Regions from separate parts of the Pantoea sp. X-Soil-YNGN-785 genome, predicted to be linked through region 3. Evidence: predicted binding sites of a transcription regulator. Region 3 holds the regulator's gene; each other region holds the start of a gene.

Region 1 (6,493 bases), 850 kb from region 3:
AAGCGGCTAACACCCCGCTGATTTCTCGTGTTGCTGCCCTGGCAGAAGCGCGCATCAGCGATGCTTACCGCATCACTGACAAGCAGGAGCGTTACGCGCAGGTTGGCGTCATCAAAGACGAAACCATTGCTGCGCTGCTGGCTGAAGATGAAACGCTGGATGGTTCAGAAATCGGCGACATCGTGCATAGCCTCGAAAAAACCGTCGTTCGTACCCGCATCCTGAATGGCGAGCCACGTATCGATGGCCGTGAAAAAGATATGATCCGCGGTCTGGACGTGCGTACTGGCGTATTGCCACGTACTCACGGTTCATCACTGTTCACCCGTGGTGAGACACAGGCACTGGTTACGGCAACGCTGGGTACTACCCGTGATGCGCAGAACCTGGATGAGCTGATGGGCGAACGTACCGACAGCTTCCTGTTCCATTACAACTTCCCTCCATACTCTGTCGGTGAAACCGGCATGGTCGGTTCGCCGAAGCGTCGTGAGATTGGTCACGGTCGTCTGGCGAAGCGCGGTGTGTTAGCGGTAATGCCTAAAGCGGAAGATTTCCCTTACACCGTGCGTGTGGTGTCTGAAATCACTGAATCTAATGGCTCCTCTTCAATGGCCTCTGTCTGCGGTGCCTCACTGGCGCTGATGGATGCAGGTGTGCCAATCAAAGCCGCCGTTGCCGGTATCGCAATGGGTCTGGTAAAAGAAGATGAGAAGTTTGTCGTTCTGTCAGACATTCTGGGCGACGAAGATCACCTGGGCGACATGGACTTCAAAGTAGCCGGTAGCCGTGAAGGTATCACCGCGCTGCAGATGGACATCAAAATCGAAGGCATCACGCGTGAAATCATGCAGGAAGCCCTGAACCAGGCCAAGGGTGCGCGTCTGCACATTCTGGGCGTCATGGAACAGGCTATCAGCACACCGCGTACCGAGATTTCTGAATTCGCTCCACGCATTTACACCATCAAAATCAGCTCTGACAAGATCAAAGATGTGATCGGTAAAGGCGGCTCAGTGATTCGTGCACTGACCGAAGAGACCGGCACGACGATTGAAATCGAAGATGACGGCACCGTGAAAATCGCTGCGACCGATGGTCTGAAAGCGAAAGAAGCGATTCGTCGTATCGAAGAGATCACTGCAGAAATCGAAGTGGGCCGCATTTACAGTGGTAAAGTGACCCGTATCGTTGACTTCGGTGCCTTCGTTGCTATCGGCGGCGGTAAAGAAGGTCTGGTTCACATTTCACAAATCGCTGATAAGCGCGTTGAGAAAGTGACTGACTATCTGCAGATGGGTCAGGAAGTGCCGGTTAAGGTGATGGAAGTGGATCGCCAGGGCCGCGTACGTCTGAGCATCAAAGAAGCGACAGAATCTAAGCCGCAGACTGAAGAAGCTGCAGCGGTGACCACGCCTGACGCTGAATAAGTCGTTGCTGATTTGCCCCTCTTTGCCTGGCAGAGAGGGGCGTTTGTATCATCGCGAGGGCGGGAATCCTTGTGCACAGCAGGCGGATGACAGGATGGTTATCCCAATGTTTGTATTCGGGAGTGGGAAATGAAGCCTTTTCTGCGCTGGTGTTTTGTTGCGACAGCTTTGACGCTGGCAGGATGCAGCAACTCCAATTGGCGTAAGAACGAAGTTCTTGCAGTGCCTTTACAGCCCACACTGCAGCAGGAAGTGATACTGGCGCGCATGGAACAAATTCTTGCCAGTCGCGCTCTCACCGATGATGAACGCGCACAGCTGTTATATGAGCGCGGAGTGTTGTATGATAGTTTAGGTCTGCGGGCATTAGCGCGGAACGATTTTTCGCAAGCGCTGTCTATAAGACCAGATATGCCCGAAGTGTTTAACTACTTAGGCATATATTTAACGCAGGCGGGCAACTTTGATGCCGCCTATGAAGCGTTCGATTCTGTACTTGAGCTTGATCCAACTTACAACTATGCGCATTTAAACCGTGGTATCGCCCTCTATTACGGCGGTCGATACAAGTTAGCGCAAGATGATCTGCTGGCGTTTTATCAAGACGATCCTAACGATCCTTTCCGCAGTCTGTGGCTCTATCTCGTTGAACGTGAGATGGATGTCGACAAGGCAAAAGTCGCGCTTCAACAGCGTCACGACAAAGCGGTCAGAGACCAATGGGGATGGAATATTGTCGAGTTCTACCTTGGAGATATCAACGAGAAAACGTTGATGGAAAGTCTCAAGGCGGACGCAACGGATAACACCTCGCTCGCTGAACATCTCAGTGAAACCAACTTCTATTTAGGTAAGTACTACCTAAGTCTGGGGGAGAAGGACGACGCGAAAGCGTTGTTCAAACTGGCGGTGGCCAACAACGTTAACAACTTTGTTGAACACCGATACGCATTGTTGGAACTGGCGCAACTCGGCCAGGCACAAGACGATTTATCAGAATCTGACCAGCAATAGCTGACGAACTTAATTTGCCTGTAAAACCTGTTAAGTCATCATCTTAAGGGATGAAGGCTTTTCTGTTCGTCAAAACTTCTAATTTGAGCCGGTTCACACTTTTTGATGAAAATGACTGAAAGTTTTCACGACGAGTTATGTAGACTGGCCGCCGCAATCTAAGAGGCACGTGTACTACATGACTGATATTCAAACCACTTTTGCTGACCTTGGCCTGAACGCCGACATCCTTGAATCACTGAATGGCATGGGCTACGTAAAGCCATCCCCAATCCAGGCTGAGTGTATTCCTCACCTGCTGGCGGGCCGTGACGTGTTAGGCATGGCGCAGACCGGGAGTGGTAAAACTGCGGCGTTCTCTCTGCCGCTGTTAAACAACATCGACCCGACTGTTAAAGCACCACAGATCCTGGTGCTGGCACCGACCCGCGAACTGGCGGTACAGGTTGCTGAAGCAATCACTGAATTCTCTAAGCACATGCGTGGCCTGAACGTGGTTGCCCTTTACGGCGGCCAGCGTTATGACGTGCAGCTGCGCGCTCTGCGTCAGGGACCACAGGTTGTTGTGGGTACCCCTGGTCGTCTGCTTGACCACCTGAAACGCGGCACGTTAGAACTCTCTAACCTGCGCGGTCTGGTGCTGGATGAAGCTGATGAAATGCTGCGTATGGGCTTCATCGAAGACGTTGAAACCATCATGGCTCAGATTCCAGCCGGTCATCAGACTGCGCTGTTCTCTGCAACTATGCCGGAAGCGATTCGTCGCATCACCAAACGCTTCATGAAAGATCCACAGGAAGTGCGTATTCAGTCAAGCATGACAACGCGTCCTGACATCAGCCAGAGTTACTGGACCGCTTACGGTCGTAAAACAGACGCACTGGTTCGCTTCCTGGAAGCAGAAGACTTTGATGCTGCCATCATCTTCGTGCGTACTAAAAACGCAACGCTGGAAGTGGCAGAAGCGCTGGAGCGTAGTGGCTATAACAGCGCCGCGCTGAACGGTGATATGAACCAGGCACTGCGTGAGCAGACGCTGGAGCGCCTGAAAGATGGTCGTCTGGACATCCTGATTGCAACCGACGTTGCGGCCCGTGGCCTGGACGTTGAGCGTATCAGCCTGGTTGTAAACTACGACATCCCGATGGATGCAGAATCATACGTTCACCGTATCGGCCGTACCGGTCGTGCCGGTCGTGCTGGCCGTGCGCTGCTGTTCGTTGAGAACCGCGAGCGTCGTCTGCTGCGCAACATCGAACGTACCATGAAGCTGACTATTCCTGAAGTCGAGCTGCCTAACGCAGAACTGCTGGGTGAGCGTCGTCTGGCCAAGTTTGCCGCTAAAGTTCAGCAGCAGCTGGAAAGCAGCGATCTGGATCAGTACCGTGCTCTGCTGACTAAAATGCAGCCGGAAGATGAACTGGATCTGGAAACTCTGGCAGCCGCACTGCTGAAGATGGCACAGGGCGAACGTCCTCTGATTCTGCCACCAGAAGCACCACGTCCTGCACGTCGCGAATACCGCGATCGTGACGAGCGTGATGGCCGTCGTGACAGCCGTGAAGCGCGTAGCGATCGTGGCCCACGTGAAAGCCGTGACAGCCGTGATGGCGATCGTCCACGTCGCGAACGTCGTGACGTTGGCGAAATGCAGCTGTACCGCATCGAAGTGGGCCGTGATGATGGTGTTGAAGTTCGTCACATCGTTGGCGCTATCGCTAACGAAGGCGACATCAGCAGCCGTTACATCGGTAACATCAAGCTGTTCGGTAACCACTCGACTATCGAGCTGCCGAAAGGCATGCCAGGCGATGTGCTGCAGCACTTCACCCGTACGCGTATTCTGAACAAACCGATGAATATGCAGCTGCTGGGTGATGCACAGCCAAACGAAGGCCGTGGCGATCGTCGTCCAGCCGGTGCTGGCGGTGAGCGTCGCAGCGGTCCTGGCGCAGCCAACCGTGAAGGTGGTCGTCGCTTCTCTTCAGAGCGCCGTGAAGGTGGTCGTGAAGGCGGTGGACGCACTTTCAACCGTGAAGGTAGCCGTGGTCCACGTCGTGAAGAAGGCGCAGCTGCCGCTCCACGTCGTCGTGATGCATAACGATTTAACGTCGTAACGAAAAGGGAAGCCGCTGGCTTCCCTTTTTTTATGCCTGTCAGGCACCGCCGCTGATCATGACGCGCTCGCCGCTGACATAAGCGGACTCTTCAGACGCCAGAAACAATGCAACCTGCGCCACATCCTCCGGCAGACCAAAACGCCCCAGCGGGGTAGCCGCCAGCAGCTGTGCCTTGAGCTGCGGGCTCATCCTCTTCGCGGCCAGCAATCCTTCGGTCAGAATCATGCCCGGTGCCAGCGCGTTAACCCGGATATTTTTTGCGCCCAGCTCGCGCGCCAGCCCCTGAGTCAGCGTATCCACTGCACCTTTGGTGGCCGCCCAGAGCACGGAACCTGGCGTACTGTTTTTACTGTTCAGGGCGCTGAGGTTAATAATGCTGCCGCCGTGCGCGGGAAAGTGACGAATTGCTTGCTGACAGACCAGCAGCGTGCCGAGCAGGTTAACGTTAATCTGCTGCTGCATCTCCTCTGGCGTCAGCGCCGCAAACTCGCCATGATGAAAACTGCCCGCATTATTCACCACAATATCGGGTGCGCCGAAACACTCTGCGGTGGTGGCAAACAGCCGTTCCACGTCCCGCAGATGAGAAATATCAGCCTGTACCGCCACGGCTTCACTGCCCAGCGTGACGATATCGCTCACCACGTCTGCCGCTCCCACCTCGTCCTGACGATAGTTGACCACGACCCTGGCGCCCGCTGCGGCGAACGCGATGGCAATCGCTGCACCAATCCCTTTTGAGGCGCCTGTCACCAGTGCGATTTTGTTCTGCAGTGCTTTCATTATGTCATTCTCCGCCGTAATGATTGCGTCGAAAGACTATGCGCGCTGGTGACGAAAAGCGGGTAGCGCAATCCTGCAAGCTTTTTGCACGATCCTGCAAAAGTGCGGCAGCAGGACAGGCATTTCGCCTGACGTCAGGTAATATCGGCAAAGAGAGCGGAAGGGGAGAACACAGTGACAGAGAGTGACAAGTGGCAGGCGCTGGCACAGTTAATTGCCCGTCATGCGCCGGAGGATGGCCGGCATTCCAGCGCCATCGATTGCCTGTTTTTTGGCCGGGTTTCAGCACCCACTGAGCCGATGCACTTTGCTCAATGGGCCAGTTTTGCGCTAGTGGCGCAGGGCAGCAAAGCGCTGCATATGGGTGATGAGGTGCTGCACTATGGACCGGGGGATCTGTTGCTGGTGACGCTGGATATGCCAGTGCGCGCCTGCGTCACTGTCGCCACGCCGGAAAAGCCGAATCTCGGTATAGGTATCGCGATTAATGAATCCCGGCTTATGCGCTACCTTGAACAGTTTCCGCCAGCGCTGCCGCTGTCAACCGCAGGCAATGAACGTGGTGTCACCGTGCATAAGGTTTCACCTTTGCTGGTGGATGCGGTCATCCGGCTGGTGCGTCTGCTTGACCATCCGGAAGATATTGAGGCGCTGGCCCCGCTGATTGAGCAGGAAATTTTCTACCGGCTGCTGACCGGGCCGGAGGGATCGCGCATCCTGAACATGGCGCTGGCTGAGCGGCCGGGTAACCGGGTGGCGCAGGCAGCTCGCTGGCTGCGTGAGAATTTTCATCAGCCGCTGAAGATAGACCAGCTCGCCAGCAGTGTCGGCATGAGTATCTCTTCGCTGCATCATCACTTCAAAGCCGTCACGGCCATGACGCCGATGCAATATCAGAAACAACTGCGGCTCAACGAGGCGCGACGTCTGATGATGGTGGAAAAGCTGGATGCCGGTACCGCAGGCTATCGGGTGGGCTACCAGAGCGCATCACAGTTCAGCCGCGAGTATCGCCGCCTGTATGGGCAATCTCCGGCCAGGGACAGTCGTCAGCTGGCGGTGAGCCCGGATACCCTGCGCCCACCGCAAAACTGATTACAGGCTGTTTGCCGCTTCCATCGCAATGGCAAAGGAGCGCAGGCGTGC
Region 2 (6,493 bases), 680 kb from region 3:
GCGTTTAGCGCCACGTTTTCAACTCTAAGAGGGAGATTCTTTGGCATAAAGATTGGGCGTAACAGGCTGGCCGACACCCGGCTGAAGCCAGTCTGAAACGCTGAGGCCATAAACTTAATGTCATATAAAGAGAGGATTTACACCGGCGCAGCGGTGATCGTACAGCACGCGCCGGTGGAGAGAGACGATTAACCTGGCAGCGAAAGCTCGCCGCCCTGCGCAATCGCGCGTTGCCAGGCGGCGCGCTGCTGCACCGTCTGCAACCATTTCCCGGTGGCGGGCATCTGATTGAGTCCGGCACGGCGCGCCAGTGCCAGCAGCGGAAAGCTCATCTGGATATCCGCAATGGTAAAACGCTCACCGGCAAACCAGGGATGCGCCGCCAGATGCTGTTCGATCATCTGCCTGTGCGGCTTAAGCTGTTTATCCAGGAACGCCTTCTGCACCCCTTTGCCAAATGCCGCGCCGACCGGACGCAGCAGCCACGGCACCGGCGCTTTGCCCATCTGCCCGAAGATCAGCTTCATTACCAGCAGCGGCATCAGTGAGCCTTCAGCATAATGCAGCCAGTAGCGGCACTGTAACCGTGACGCCTCATCACTCACTTTCAGCCGGAATTCGCGATCATATTTCCCTTCAAGGTATTCGAGAATAGCACCCGATTCAGCTACCACCTGGTTTCCGTCAGTAATGACCGGCGATTTTCCCAGTGGATGCACTTTTTTCAGCGCCTCCGGGGCCAGCATGGTGGGTTCGCGTTGATAGTGTTTAATCTGGTACGGCACTTCCAGCTCTTCCAGCAGCCACAGCACCCGATGCGAGCGCGATTTTTCAAGATGGTGAACGGTGATCATCATGATTCCCTGTGTGTTGACCTTCACCAAGTATAGACATCACTCCACAGGCGGATGTTTATCATCCTGTTCCGGGTCAAGCAGCACTGCACCCGAGCCCTGCTGACCCAGCCGGTCGCCAGGATTGCGCAGCGGACAGTCGCGCATCGACAGGCAGCCGCAGCCGATACAGCCATCCAGGTCATTGCGCAGGCGAGTCAGGGTTTCAATGCGCTTATCCAGCTCTTCGCGCCAGTGCCGGGTCAGCGCATCCCATTCCGTCGTCGACATGCGCTTATCGGGCGGAATGTGGTCAAGACTGTCGCTGACCGTCGCCAGCGGGATGCCAATGCGCTGCGCAATCTTGATGATCGCCACGCGTCGCAGCACGTCGCGGCTGTAACGGCGCTGATTACCGCTGTTACGGGTGCTGAAAATGAGGCCTTTGGTTTCATAAAAGTGCAGCGCCGAGACCGCCACACCGCTGCGGCGCGCCACTTCACCGGGTGTTAAAACCGGTTTTGGATAGTTGCGTTCTTTTTTCATCAGACCCTTTACCTCAAGTTAACTTGAGGAATTATACTCCTTCTCCATTGAAACCCCTAAACTCCCATTACCCCTTATTAAGCACCAGAAGGATGAGGCCATGATGCAAGAAGAGATCATTCATTCCCTGACGGACTGGATTGACCAGAACCTCGATAAGAGCCTGTCGATTGATGAGGTTGCGGCAAAATCAGGCTATTCGAAATGGCACCTGCAGCGTATGTTCCGTTCCGTGACGAAACAGACGCTGGGTGGCTATATTCGTGAGCGCCGCCTGACGCTGGCCGCAGAAGCGCTATCGCAGACACAGCGTCCGGTGTTTGATATCGCGATGCAATATGGCTATGACTCGCAGCAGACCTTCTCCAGGGTGTTTCGTCGTCAGTTTTCACAGACCCCGACAGCTTACCGCCACACCATGCGCCGCCAGGCGATTCAGCGCCCTCGCCTGCTGAGTTTTGGCTGTAACGACGGCATTACCAGCTTTACCCAGCGCACCACCGGCGAGTGCTGCCCGGTCCGTTAATTCTTTGCTGCGCCCGCTCCGGGCGCATCTGCCTGATTTCCCCCGCCGTTCTTCTTCTGCTGCTCACTTTTTCCGCACGTCACTACCATACAAGAGTCAAATTTTGTTCAAAATTTAAAATCGGGTGATATAATGTGACCCAAGTCACACTTTGAACCTGGGTTGACGGCAAAAAAGTCCTACCTGACACACTTTTTTGTCGCCGGTGATGTCCGCAGATTGTCAGGAATACTTACTGATATTGAGGTCCGGCCGATGGCTACGTTAACCGCCAGTTTTCTTGTTATGCGTTGGGAACTGCTGAGCGCAATCATGATGTTTTTTGCCAGCACCCTGAAAACCAAACTTCGTCAGGACAGCCGTCACGTGATGGCCTTTATGTGTGGCGGGATTGGTTTAGGCATGACCTGCTGGTTTGTTACCGGTCTGATGGGCATTACCCTGAGCATGGAAAACGTGCACAACTTCGTGGAAATCTCAAAGCACGCCTTTATTGATGCGATGAGCCAGGCGCCTGCTGACTGGCCGATGCCCTGATTTTTACGCATAAAAAACCCCGCTTAGCGGGGTTTTTTATATTGCTGTGTGAACTTAAATTTTCTTCAACATGGCAGGGATATTAACATCCTGCACTGTAACGCCCGGGCTCTGCGTTCCGCGGCGGTCCTGAATCCACATATCTCCCATCATCTGGTTTAAACCACGATCCAATCCGGTAACCAGCCCTGCACCTGGGGTGAAGGTCAGTTCGCCAAAGTAGATGTGCTCGTCATGGATATACCAGTCCACACGCACGTAGTCGAAATCACTGGCCAGCTTTTTGCTCAGTTCGAGCGCATGTTCCAGTGACGGCATAATCGGTGAAACATCCAGACCGGTATCGCGAATCTTGTGATAGGCCTCATTGAGGTTATTCACGTAGAAATTCATCGACAGCAGCGGCTGACAGCGGTTGTAGATCACCTGCAGCACATATTCGAACCGGCCATCACGCTTGTTGAACATATGAAACTTGTAATCGATCGGCGCGCTTTTGCCATCACCAATGTACTTCTCAACCAGGATGCGTGGCTTGATGTAGCGATAGTGAATCTCACGCGCTTCGTTGGCGAAGTCGGTCTTCAGCCAGCGATAGCAGTCATGAATGATCTGCTGCTTGCGCAACGCGTCCGGCTCTTCCAGCAGAATTTCTACCATGTTGGAAGCGTGGTTCGGCTTGATCACCGTTCCCTTCCAGCAAGGCAGGCTGTTCAGCGTGGTCGGGTCAGTGGTTTCGTGTACCAGCGGGATCAGGTATTCATTACCGATTTTTTCAGCAATGAATTCGCGCACCGAGTACTTATCTGACAGACGACCGTAGTTCTGGTAATCGCCGAAGATAAACTTACGGTACAACACCTTCTCGTTGAACACTTTTGGCTGACGCAGATTGGGCAGCTTTCTGAACTTATGGAAGTAGTAGATGCGGTCCTGATAAGCCCAGGGCATCTTCTTGATAAAGTACTGCACACTTTTTCTGAGTTCTTCTTTCAACTTGAGCATATCTGACCTCATTTGTATGTTTTGTAGTTGAGTGAGGAAACCTGAATCTTTTGAATGACGCCGTTTTTAAAGAAGTAATTCATTACGGTCAGGGACAAAAGTTCTGAAAGGAAAACGCTCCACGCGGCCCCCATGATGCCGTGACCCTGGATCAACCACCAGGAGAGCGGCAGACTGATGACCATCAGGCAGATGATTTTCCTCAGCAAGTAGTTAAATCCTCCCTCTTTGACCATGTAGCGATACGCTACGGTCCCCATTGCCGAAAAGCTGGTCGCTATCGACAGCAACGTAATGAGACTTCCTGACTGTGTGTATTCCGGTCCGTACAACGCGATGATGATCTGCTCGCCGTAAAGCGAAATCACCAGCAGCATCAGCAATGAAACTGCCATAACGTAGCCATTGAGCCGGGCAGCCAGCTTAATAGCCACCTCGCCGCGCTCCCTGAAGATTTCAGTGAAGCAGGAGGTGATCAGCGCAACCGGGATAAAAATCCAGGAGGCGGAAATGGTATTTGCCGCCGCAAACAGACCGAGGTCGCGCGCAGGCGCCGTGCCTGCCAGAAACATCTGCGCCGCTTTAACCTGCACCGAGATAAAGATGCTGGAGATCGCCAGCGGCAGACCGGCATACATCAGATAGCGCAGATAGGCGGTGCGCTTTTCGCGCGGCGGCATCTGATCCTGATGGTCCTGATAGAAGTTGTGACGCTTGATCAGGTAAGGCACCAGCGTCACGGCAACAATCGACAGCGTCAGCCAGAGCGGATTAAGACGCAGCCAGGCGACGGTAAAGCTGATGCCGAAACTCAGCAGCATGCCCACAGCGTTAGCGATGGTGTTAAGACGCGAAGCAAGACGTGCGTTGTTATAAACGCTGAAGGTGTCCTGGGTGACAAAAACCGAGGCAACAAATGAGGCCAGTGCAAACGCCAGGAAGTTTTCCTGCATGTTGTACCAGACCCAAATTAAGACTGGCACCGACGTGACCAGCAATAGCACCATGCGCAGCGTACGGGCGATGGTCATCAGGCGCAGGCCTTTCGACGCATTTTTGCTGACGCGCTTAAACAGAATGGTTTCGGTGCCAAAGATTGCGACGGTTTGCACCATGGCAAATAGTGAAGTAGAAAACGCCATCTGGCCAAACACCGTTGGACCAAAGGATTTAGCCACGTAAGACGTCACAAAAATGACGCCAAAAACGGAGATGATCTTCTCAGACATCATCCAGGCGGCATTAGACATTACGCTCAATTTCATCGACTCTTCCTTAGTATTACTCAACTACAACCGCTTCGGTACAACATCCCTGTAACGAATTAATAAGCGCTCAGTGGGCCTGGCGAAAATGTATGACTTCAGACCAAACTGGTCCGAAAATTGAGATGTAAATCATGATCCGGAGAGTGAATTCAGGATAATTCTTATTATAAATGGCGCGAATCACTTCTGATGGAAACGATTTCAGGCTGAAAATAAAACAACCTTAAAGAGCTATACCGGCATATTAATCAAGTCGGCGAAGCTAAATATCCACTGTACGTAGAATTTTTTCGTATTTTGGATGCGATGAATTTATAACAAAAACCCGCCTCCAGGAAGGCACGCTCCCCGGATAAGAATAAAATAAGATTTATCCCATGATGATATTTCTTCTAAATATCTTAATTTAGGCTTCGCAATTCAATTCGCGCACTTTAATACTGCCTTAATAAAATCTTACAGTGCCAGAAATTATTAAAGTCATTCTCATCCATTAATCGATAAGAAAGGTAAGAGCATTTATGAGAAAGTCACGATACAGCGAAGATCAAATCACAAATGCCATTAAAGCTTCTGAATCGGGCGTGAAAGTCAGAGAGATTTGTGAAGAGTTAGGCATCTCTGAAGCCACGTTCTATAGCTGGAAAAAGAAGTTTTCTGGGTTGTCTTCGGAAGAAGGCAGAAAAATCAAGGAGCTGGAAGAAAAACTGCAGAATGTCACACGTGAACTGCAGACGCTCAACTCGGACAAAGAGATGCTGCAGAGCGTTCTGAAGCACTTCTTTACTACTAATGAAAAACGACAGGCTGTGGATTTCCTGCAGACCACCTTCGACATTGGCACCCGCCGCAGCTGCCGCTTATTAGATATCAGCCGCAGCGTATACCACTATCCGTCAGGCACGGAGAATCGCTAAACCTAATGCTACCGCGCTTTTTAGACTTAACGCTGAGATTTGTTCTTACCAGAAGAGATGAAGATCATTTAACAGGACAATTGCGGCACCCTTTTCCGCTCCATTTATAACTAATGAATGGCTTCACGGCTAAGCTTCTTTTTTTGCGGTAAAATTGATTCACAACAGCAAAAGTCTCGCATTCCACGCCTTATCTTCCCCTCCCAATCTCGTTTACGCGGGATTGGGCCTTCCCTTTTTTTAGTTTAGTCCTGCTAATCGTCGGAACTAAATCGTCTCAATATCATTAAGCCGCTTTAAACATCGCACAAACATTAATCACCGTAAATTTGAGTTAATGGTGGACCTGCCTGAAATTTTGCGGTTGCGCTTTAATTCCCGATGATGGGTTTATTGCATTAACTTACTCCAGGATTAATCCGGGTTAAATAGTTTATTACTCCTTATCACTAACGTTATGGGTCTATCTTTTGACTCTCTTCATTGCGCATCATTGATGCCAGAGATTAATCTTTAATTATTAACGCAGCGGCGGAATTCTCTTACTCATTTATCACTGAGTGAAGTTAATGGTGGTTTTTAGTCCCCTTTTCTCAGGTCCATAACGCAATAAACAGCAGTGGATAAAAGCGTAACGTCCATAATGCTGCGCTATTTTTCCTGATTAATGACCGATATCTGACCGGTGAACGGTTGCCAGCGCTGGAACAGGCCACTTTCAGCCGCCAGAAAGGGCCGTTTTTTTACTGACAAAGGGAGGATGAAGGGGGTTATCGGGGGATACCGGACAACAGTGCGGAACCATGAAATCGATTTCGCGGTATAAATCTGCCGGAGAGCGAGCAAATCAGGATAGGGTTT
Region 3 (6,493 bases):
CCTTACCGTGACCCGTTACCACTCGCTGATTGTGCAGCGCGATTCCCTGCCCGATGCGTTCGAGGTGACGGCCTGGACGGTGCGTGACGGCGAGCCTGACGAAATTATGGGATTCCGTCATAAAACCCTGGCGCTGGAAGGCGTGCAGTTCCATCCCGAAAGCATTCTCAGCGAGCAGGGACATCAGCTGCTGCGCAATTTCCTTTCGCAATAAGTTGCCTTTGAGTGATTTTTTATGCATATTTTGTGATTATTATTTCAATGTTGCACAACAATCATTCAAATGGGGTCACTAATGGCAGCGGAAAAAATGGCGGTCACGCGGGAGACGTTCGATAACGTTATTTTGCCTGTTTATGCACCTGCGCAGTTTGTGCCGGTAAAAGGCAAGGGCAGTCGCGTATGGGATCAGCAGGGCAAAGAGTATATCGACTTCTCGGGTGGTATTGCCGTTACCGCACTTGGACACTGCCATCCTGCGCTGGTAGAAACACTGAAAAGCCAGGGCGAAACGCTGTGGCATACCAGTAATGTCTTTACCAACGAACCGGCACTGCGTCTCGCCAGTAAGCTCATTCAGGCGACCTTTGCCGATCGCGTTTTCTTCGCCAACTCCGGTGCCGAAGCCAACGAAGCGGCGTTTAAGCTGGCGCGCTACTATGCCTGCAAACGCCACAGCCCGTTCAAAAGTAAGATCATCGCGTTTCACAATGCCTTTCATGGCCGGACGCTGTTTACCGTTACGGTCGGCGGCCAGCCAAAATATTCTGATGGATTCGGCCCTAAACCGGCGGATATTGTCCACGTGCCGTTCAATGACCTGGACGCCGTGAAAGCGGTCATTGACGATCACACCTGCGCCATTGTGGTTGAACCGATTCAGGGTGAGGGCGGCGTCATGCCCGCGACGCAGGAATTTATGCAGGGACTGCGTGCACTTTGCGATCAGCATCAGGCGCTGCTGGTACTGGACGAAGTGCAGAGCGGTATGGGACGTAGCGGCAAACTGTTCGCCTATGAGCATTATGGCGTCCAGCCCGATATTCTGACCTCAGCCAAAGCGCTGGGCGGCGGTTTCCCGGTGAGCGCCATGCTGACCACCAATGAGATCGCTTCGACTATGGCACCAGGCGTGCATGGCACCACCTATGGCGGTAATCCGCTGGCCTGCGCCATCGCCGAAACGGCGCTGGATATCATCAATACGCCAGACGTGCTGGCGGGCGTTGAGATGCGTCGCCAGCACTTTGTTACGGCGCTACAGGCCATCGACGCGAAGTATGACCTGTTCAGTGACATTCGCGGCAAAGGTCTGCTGATTGGCGCGGCGCTGAAACCTCAGCATGCCGGCAGGTCGCGCGACATTCTGAATGCAGCTGCCGCTGAAGGGGTGATGGTGCTGGTGGCGGGCACCGATGTGATGCGCTTTGCTCCGTCGCTGATCATCGAACCTGCTGACATTGAAGAGGGCATGCGCCGCTTCGCCACCGCCGTCGGCAAAGTGCTCAACGGCTAGCTTAGTTTTTACGTAAGCGTCTGATTAGCCAGCGGCCATGTTGCGGTCGCTGGTTCCACGCCAGCGATGAAATGGTGTACATCACGCTCAGGTGATCGAGAATGCGCCGCACATGCTGTTCCACCACCGTGATCGGTCCTTCACTGATGTTCTCCAGGTCATCCAGCAGATTCACCTGTGAGCTTTCACCATCATATTCCAGCCGCTGCTGACACCGCTGCAGCGCAATTTCGCAGGATTGCAGATAGCGTTGAGCCAGCGAGGCGGTCAGCATCGTGTGCTCGCGCGCCAGAATCGTTATCGCATTGATATGCTCGACGATAAACTGACTGTGGGTGACCCAGAGCCGCATATCACTCAGATAGCGGGAGTTGAATGCCGGTTCCTGCATCGCCTGATTCAGTGAGTTAAACAGCGCATTGTGTGCCTGATTCACTTTCACGCGCTGATAAGCCAGTTTCTCTGGCGACTGTTCATCGCCCAGCAAGAGCCGCAGCGCATCCTGATAGGTTTCCAGCGCGTCGTGGGCGTTTTGCCGCAGTAAGCCGCTCTGCCACTGCGGCCACAGCCACAGCATCCCGCCAAAGGCGATCAGACAGCCCATCAGCGTATCCATCAGTCGCGGCAGCAGAAACTGTGCGCCATTCAGTGACAGCAGTTGCAGCGAGTAAACCGCCGTGACCGTAAAACCAATCATCGACCAGCCATAGAACTGGCGGGTAAAGCGATAGCTGATAAAGGTGATCGCCAGCATGATCAGCAGTACCAGTGACTCCGGCACCGCCAGCCGCAGCGTGGCAGCCGCAATCACCAGTCCTGCAAAGGTGCCCAGCGCCCGGTGCTGGATACGGACGCGGGTAGCGCTGTAGCCGTTCTGGCTGACGAACATAATGGTCATCAGGATCCAGTAGGGCTTAGGGATGTTGAAGAACAGCGCCAGCGCACTGCCCAGCATCAGCATCACCGCAAAGCGACCCGCCGTGCGCAGCGCCGACGAGCGAAACGAGAGATAACTGCGCAGCGCCGGTAACAGCGGCAGGCGGCGCTGGCGGTCTGCCATCAGGTCGCGCTGGTAAAGCGGCTTCTGGGTGCGCAGCACGCGCGCAATGCGGTTGAAGTGATAAAGACAGAAGTTACCCACCGGATTATCGGGGTGCTGATGGGCGATTTTCTCCAGCGCGCCGAGCTGTTTATCCATCGCAAAGCGGTCGGGTAACTGGTGATAAAGGATGTTATCCGCCAGTACCCGCAGTCGGGCCGAGATGGTTTTGGCATTCCAGCGGATCACCGCTTCAGCATGGCTCTGCTCCACCAGCTTTTGCACCTCTTCCGGGCGGTGCAGGCTGACCGAGATATGCTCCTGCAGATCGAGTGCCACCTGAAAAGCGCGCGTCAGCCGCTTATGGCTGTGATCGCGGCTTGCCGACAGCATGTGCATCTGCTGATAACAGGTGTTGATCAGATCGACCACTTTCTGCTGGTGAGCCAGCAGCGGCGGCAGCGCTTTTTCGGGATCGGTCAGCTGCGTCAGAAGGGTATATTTGGCGTCGCAGTAGTTGGCCAGCTCGCGGTAGATCAGGCTCAGGCTCTCACGCATCGGCTGCTCTTTCCACAGCCAGAACCAGAACCAGTTAAATACCCCATACCAGAGCGTGCCGCCGATATAGAGCAGCGGAGTGACATAGATGGGCATGCGGCCAATCAGGCTGAGGGTAAAGATGGCGGCAATAAGGGTGCCGGGCAGCAGGCGACCATGCAGCGGGCTGATCTCACCGGTGACGCCAAGCAGCAAAGGCATAGCGAAGAGGATCAGCGGCAGTGGAATCGCATGCAGGGTGAGCCACTGGATCAGAAAACTGCCGAGGGCAAACAGGCTGCCGCCTACAATCAGACGTTTGAAGAAGCGTTTATGCGGAGTATCAAGACCGGCGATATTGCAGCAGGCGGGCACTAACGAGAACAGCAGACCTTTTTGCAGGTCGCCAGCCAGCCAGCCCAGCGCCACCGGCAGACAGAGCACCAGCGTTTGTCGCAAGGCGTAGTTAACTTCAGGATGGTAAATGATTCGACGCCACATCGGCCCAACACAAACAATAACGGCGTGATGTTGCCATCACGCCGTGGATGACAGGAATTAGCGGGTGCCGTAAACGACGATAGTTTTGCCGTGTGCGGAGATCAGGTTCTGATCTTCCAGCATCTTCAAAATACGGCCCACGGTTTCACGTGAACAACCCACAATCTGGCCAATTTCCTGACGAGTGATTTTAATTTGCATGCCGTCGGGATGCGTCATGGCATCTGGCTGCTTCGCCAGGTTAAGCAGAGTCTGTGCAATGCGTCCGGTGACATCGAGGAAAGCGAGATTACCCACTTTTTCAGACGTGACCTGCAGGCGACGCGCCATCTGCGAGGAGAGTCGCATCAGGATGTCGGGGTTAACCTGGATCAGCTGACGGAATTTCTTGTAAGAAATCTCCGCTACTTCGCACGCGCTTTTCGCACGTACCCAGGCGCTGCGCTCCTGACCTTCTTCGAACAGGCCAAGCTCACCAATAAAATCGCCCTGATTCAGGTAGGAAAGAATCATCTCTTTGCCTTCTTCATCTTTAATCAGAACCGCGACGGAACCTTTCACGATGTAGTAAAGCGTTTCTGCTTTTTCACCTTGGTGAATCAGCGTACTTTTGGATGGATACTTGTGAATATGGCAATGGGACAGGAACCATTCGAGTGTAGGGTCTGTTTGCGGTTTGCCGAGAACCATTCGCTATTATCCTCTGTTGTAATCGTGCCCAAAATACAGGGGGCAGTTTTCCCTGTCAGGCGGTGAAAGCTTCAAGCGTTTCCTTTTCAGGAAATTATTCGGGCCGCATCAGGCGCAGTGCGCATCATTCTTCCCGGCTTCGCCATCGGGTGACGAAAAATATTTTCAGCACTGTTTGTAGCACAGCTTTTGCCGACTGTCTTCTGTTGTCTCGCTTCAGCTACGGGCGGATTTCTCTGGATTGCTGTTTACCAGGTGAAAGCGTACTCTGGCGACAAAACAGCGTATTCCGGAGCAAAAATCATGCAGGCAAGAGTGAAATGGGTAGAAGGGCTGACATTCCTCGGAGAATCCTCATCCGGCCATCAGATACTGATGGATGGGAATTCGGGTGATAAAGCGCCCAGCCCAATGGAGATGGTGCTGATGGCGGCGGGCGGATGCAGCGCGATTGACGTGGTTTCAATTCTGCAAAAAGGCCGCAACGATGTGGCTGATTGTGAAGTAAAACTGACCTCAGAACGTCGTGAAGAGGCGCCGCGAATCTTTACGCACATCAACCTGCATTTTATCGTGAGTGGAAAAGCGCTCCAGGATAAAGCGGTCTCACGCGCCGTCGATCTTTCGGCGGAAAAATATTGCTCTGTGGCCATCATGCTGGGTAAAGGTGTGACGATTACGCATAGCTATGAGGTGGTTGAGCTGTAGTCATTGCAGACCTGCTAACTTCACTTCCAGTGTCTGCTGCAGGTTGCTTTAAGACTGTGCCTGCGCAGAGAACCGGGTCAGATCGGAAAGACGCAAAAACCGCCATCCATGGCATGCTCGGCCCGCGCAATTACGCACCTCATCCCTGAGGTGCGTCCGTAGCCGGGCCAACGCGTTGCGTTGTTCAAAAACGCTCCCGGCGTTTTTGTCCCTGGCGCGGGACGCTTTCCTCTTCTGACCCGGTTCCCTGCGTGTTGAGCTTATCTATTGCTGTCAGATTCTTTGTGCCCATGGTTTGTCTGTAGCGGTCTTACTGAAACCGGATGCGGTTGCCGGACGTGAAGCGAAGGGAGCATACGCCTGTAGCAAAGCATAGCGGGCCAGGGATGGCGGTTTTGCATCTTTGCGAAAGGCGTATGCTCCCTGAAGCCTGCTCAGCAGTAAGCCTTTATCCGCAGAAAAGCCGGTTTGACATTTTTGCGAAAGGCATCTGCTATCTGAGGGTTTTTTGCTGGCCTCTTACTCAATCCGTTTACCTTCCATCAGCCGCTTCACCAGCGGGCCCATGATCAACTCCATCGCCAGCCCCATTTTGCCGCCAGGCACCACCAGCGTATTTATGTGCGAAATAAACGAACCCTGCAGCATTGCCAGCAGGTACGGGAAGTCAATGTCCTCCAGCCCCTGAAAGTGAATCACGACAAAGCTCTCATCCAGTGACGGAATGGCGCGGGCTGCGAACGGGTTGGAGGTATCAATGGTTGGAACGCGCTGAAAGTTGATATGGGTGCGTGAAAACTGGGGCGTGATGTAGTTGATGTAATCTTCCATTGAGCGCACCACGGAATCCATCACTGCTTCACGTGAATGACCGCGCTCGCCGGTGTCGCGCACCAGCTTCTGAATCCACTCCAGGTTAACAATCGGTACCACACCCACCAGCAGATCGACCTGTTCCGCCACGTTGTGCTGCGCCGTCACCACACCGCCGTGCAGCCCTTCATAGAAGAGAATATCGGTGTTCTGCGGTAACGGCTGCCAGGGCGTAAAGGTGCCGGGCACCTGGTTCCACGGCACCGCCTCATCGTAGGTGTGCAGATATTTACGCGACTGCCCCTGCCCGCTGTGACCATACTCTTTAAAACTCTGCTCCAGCAGGCCAAAGTCATTGGCTTCCGGGCCGAAGTAGCTGACATGACGTCCCAGATCGCGCGCCTTACGAATCGCCATATCCATTTCCGGGCGGGTAAAGCGATGAAAGCTGTCACCTTCAAGCTCCGCCGCATGCAGGTCAAGCTGCTGAAAGATTTTGCGGAATGCCAGGCTGGTAGTGGTGGTTCCTGCGCCGCTGGAACCGGTCACCGCGATAATGGGATGACGTGCAGACATAGAAAAGCTCCCTGTGAGGTCGGACGATGAGCATTGTTATCATGAAAGGGTGCCGGGTGCATCAGCCACGAAATTCTTTGCGCGGCATGATATTGACCGATTCATGCAGTTCC

The links. Region 3 encodes CRP, which controls carbon source genes, mostly activating them, when cyclic AMP is high. Its sites were predicted from a motif close to ATGTGANNNNNNTCACAT; they were not measured.
Region 1: yrbN (protein YrbN) is a predicted target of CRP. The motif match lies at 2,526-2,543, and genes of this name have one in related genera.
Region 2: AC6I8E_RS01400 (YjcB family protein) is a predicted target of CRP. The motif match lies at 2,038-2,055, and genes of this name have one in related genera.

What each region holds. Positions count from the first base shown of each region.
Region 1 is NZ_AP035942.1:480,279-486,771, forward strand. It holds gene pnp (polyribonucleotide nucleotidyltransferase) at 1-1,430, shown strand, start outside; gene nlpI (lipoprotein NlpI) at 1,560-2,444, shown strand; gene yrbN (protein YrbN) at 2,556-2,606, shown strand; gene AC6I8E_RS02150 (DEAD/DEAH family ATP-dependent RNA helicase) at 2,623-4,545, shown strand; gene AC6I8E_RS02155 (SDR family NAD(P)-dependent oxidoreductase) at 4,601-5,347, opposite strand; gene AC6I8E_RS02160 (AraC family transcriptional regulator) at 5,522-6,442, shown strand; gene AC6I8E_RS02165 (luciferase-like monooxygenase) at 6,443-6,493, opposite strand, start outside.
Region 2 is NZ_AP035942.1:315,749-322,241, reverse strand. It holds gene AC6I8E_RS01415 (glutathione S-transferase family protein) at 189-854, opposite strand; gene soxR (redox-sensitive transcriptional activator SoxR) at 894-1,379, opposite strand; gene soxS (superoxide response transcriptional regulator SoxS) at 1,480-1,905, shown strand; gene AC6I8E_RS01400 (YjcB family protein) at 2,161-2,442, shown strand; gene AC6I8E_RS01395 (ATP-grasp fold amidoligase family protein) at 2,497-3,447, opposite strand; gene AC6I8E_RS01390 (oligosaccharide flippase family protein) at 3,456-4,712, opposite strand; gene AC6I8E_RS01385 (transposase) at 5,237-5,632, shown strand.
Region 3 is NZ_AP035942.1:3,606,908-3,613,400, reverse strand. It holds gene AC6I8E_RS16880 (aminodeoxychorismate/anthranilate synthase component II) at 1-214, shown strand, start outside; gene argD (bifunctional acetylornithine/succinyldiaminopimelate transaminase) at 296-1,516, shown strand; gene AC6I8E_RS16870 (YccS/YhfK family putative transporter) at 1,518-3,593, opposite strand; gene crp (cAMP-activated global transcriptional regulator CRP) at 3,651-4,283, opposite strand; gene AC6I8E_RS16860 (OsmC family protein) at 4,587-4,991, shown strand; gene AC6I8E_RS16855 (phosphoribulokinase) at 5,511-6,380, opposite strand; gene AC6I8E_RS16850 (YheU family protein) at 6,442-6,493, opposite strand, start outside.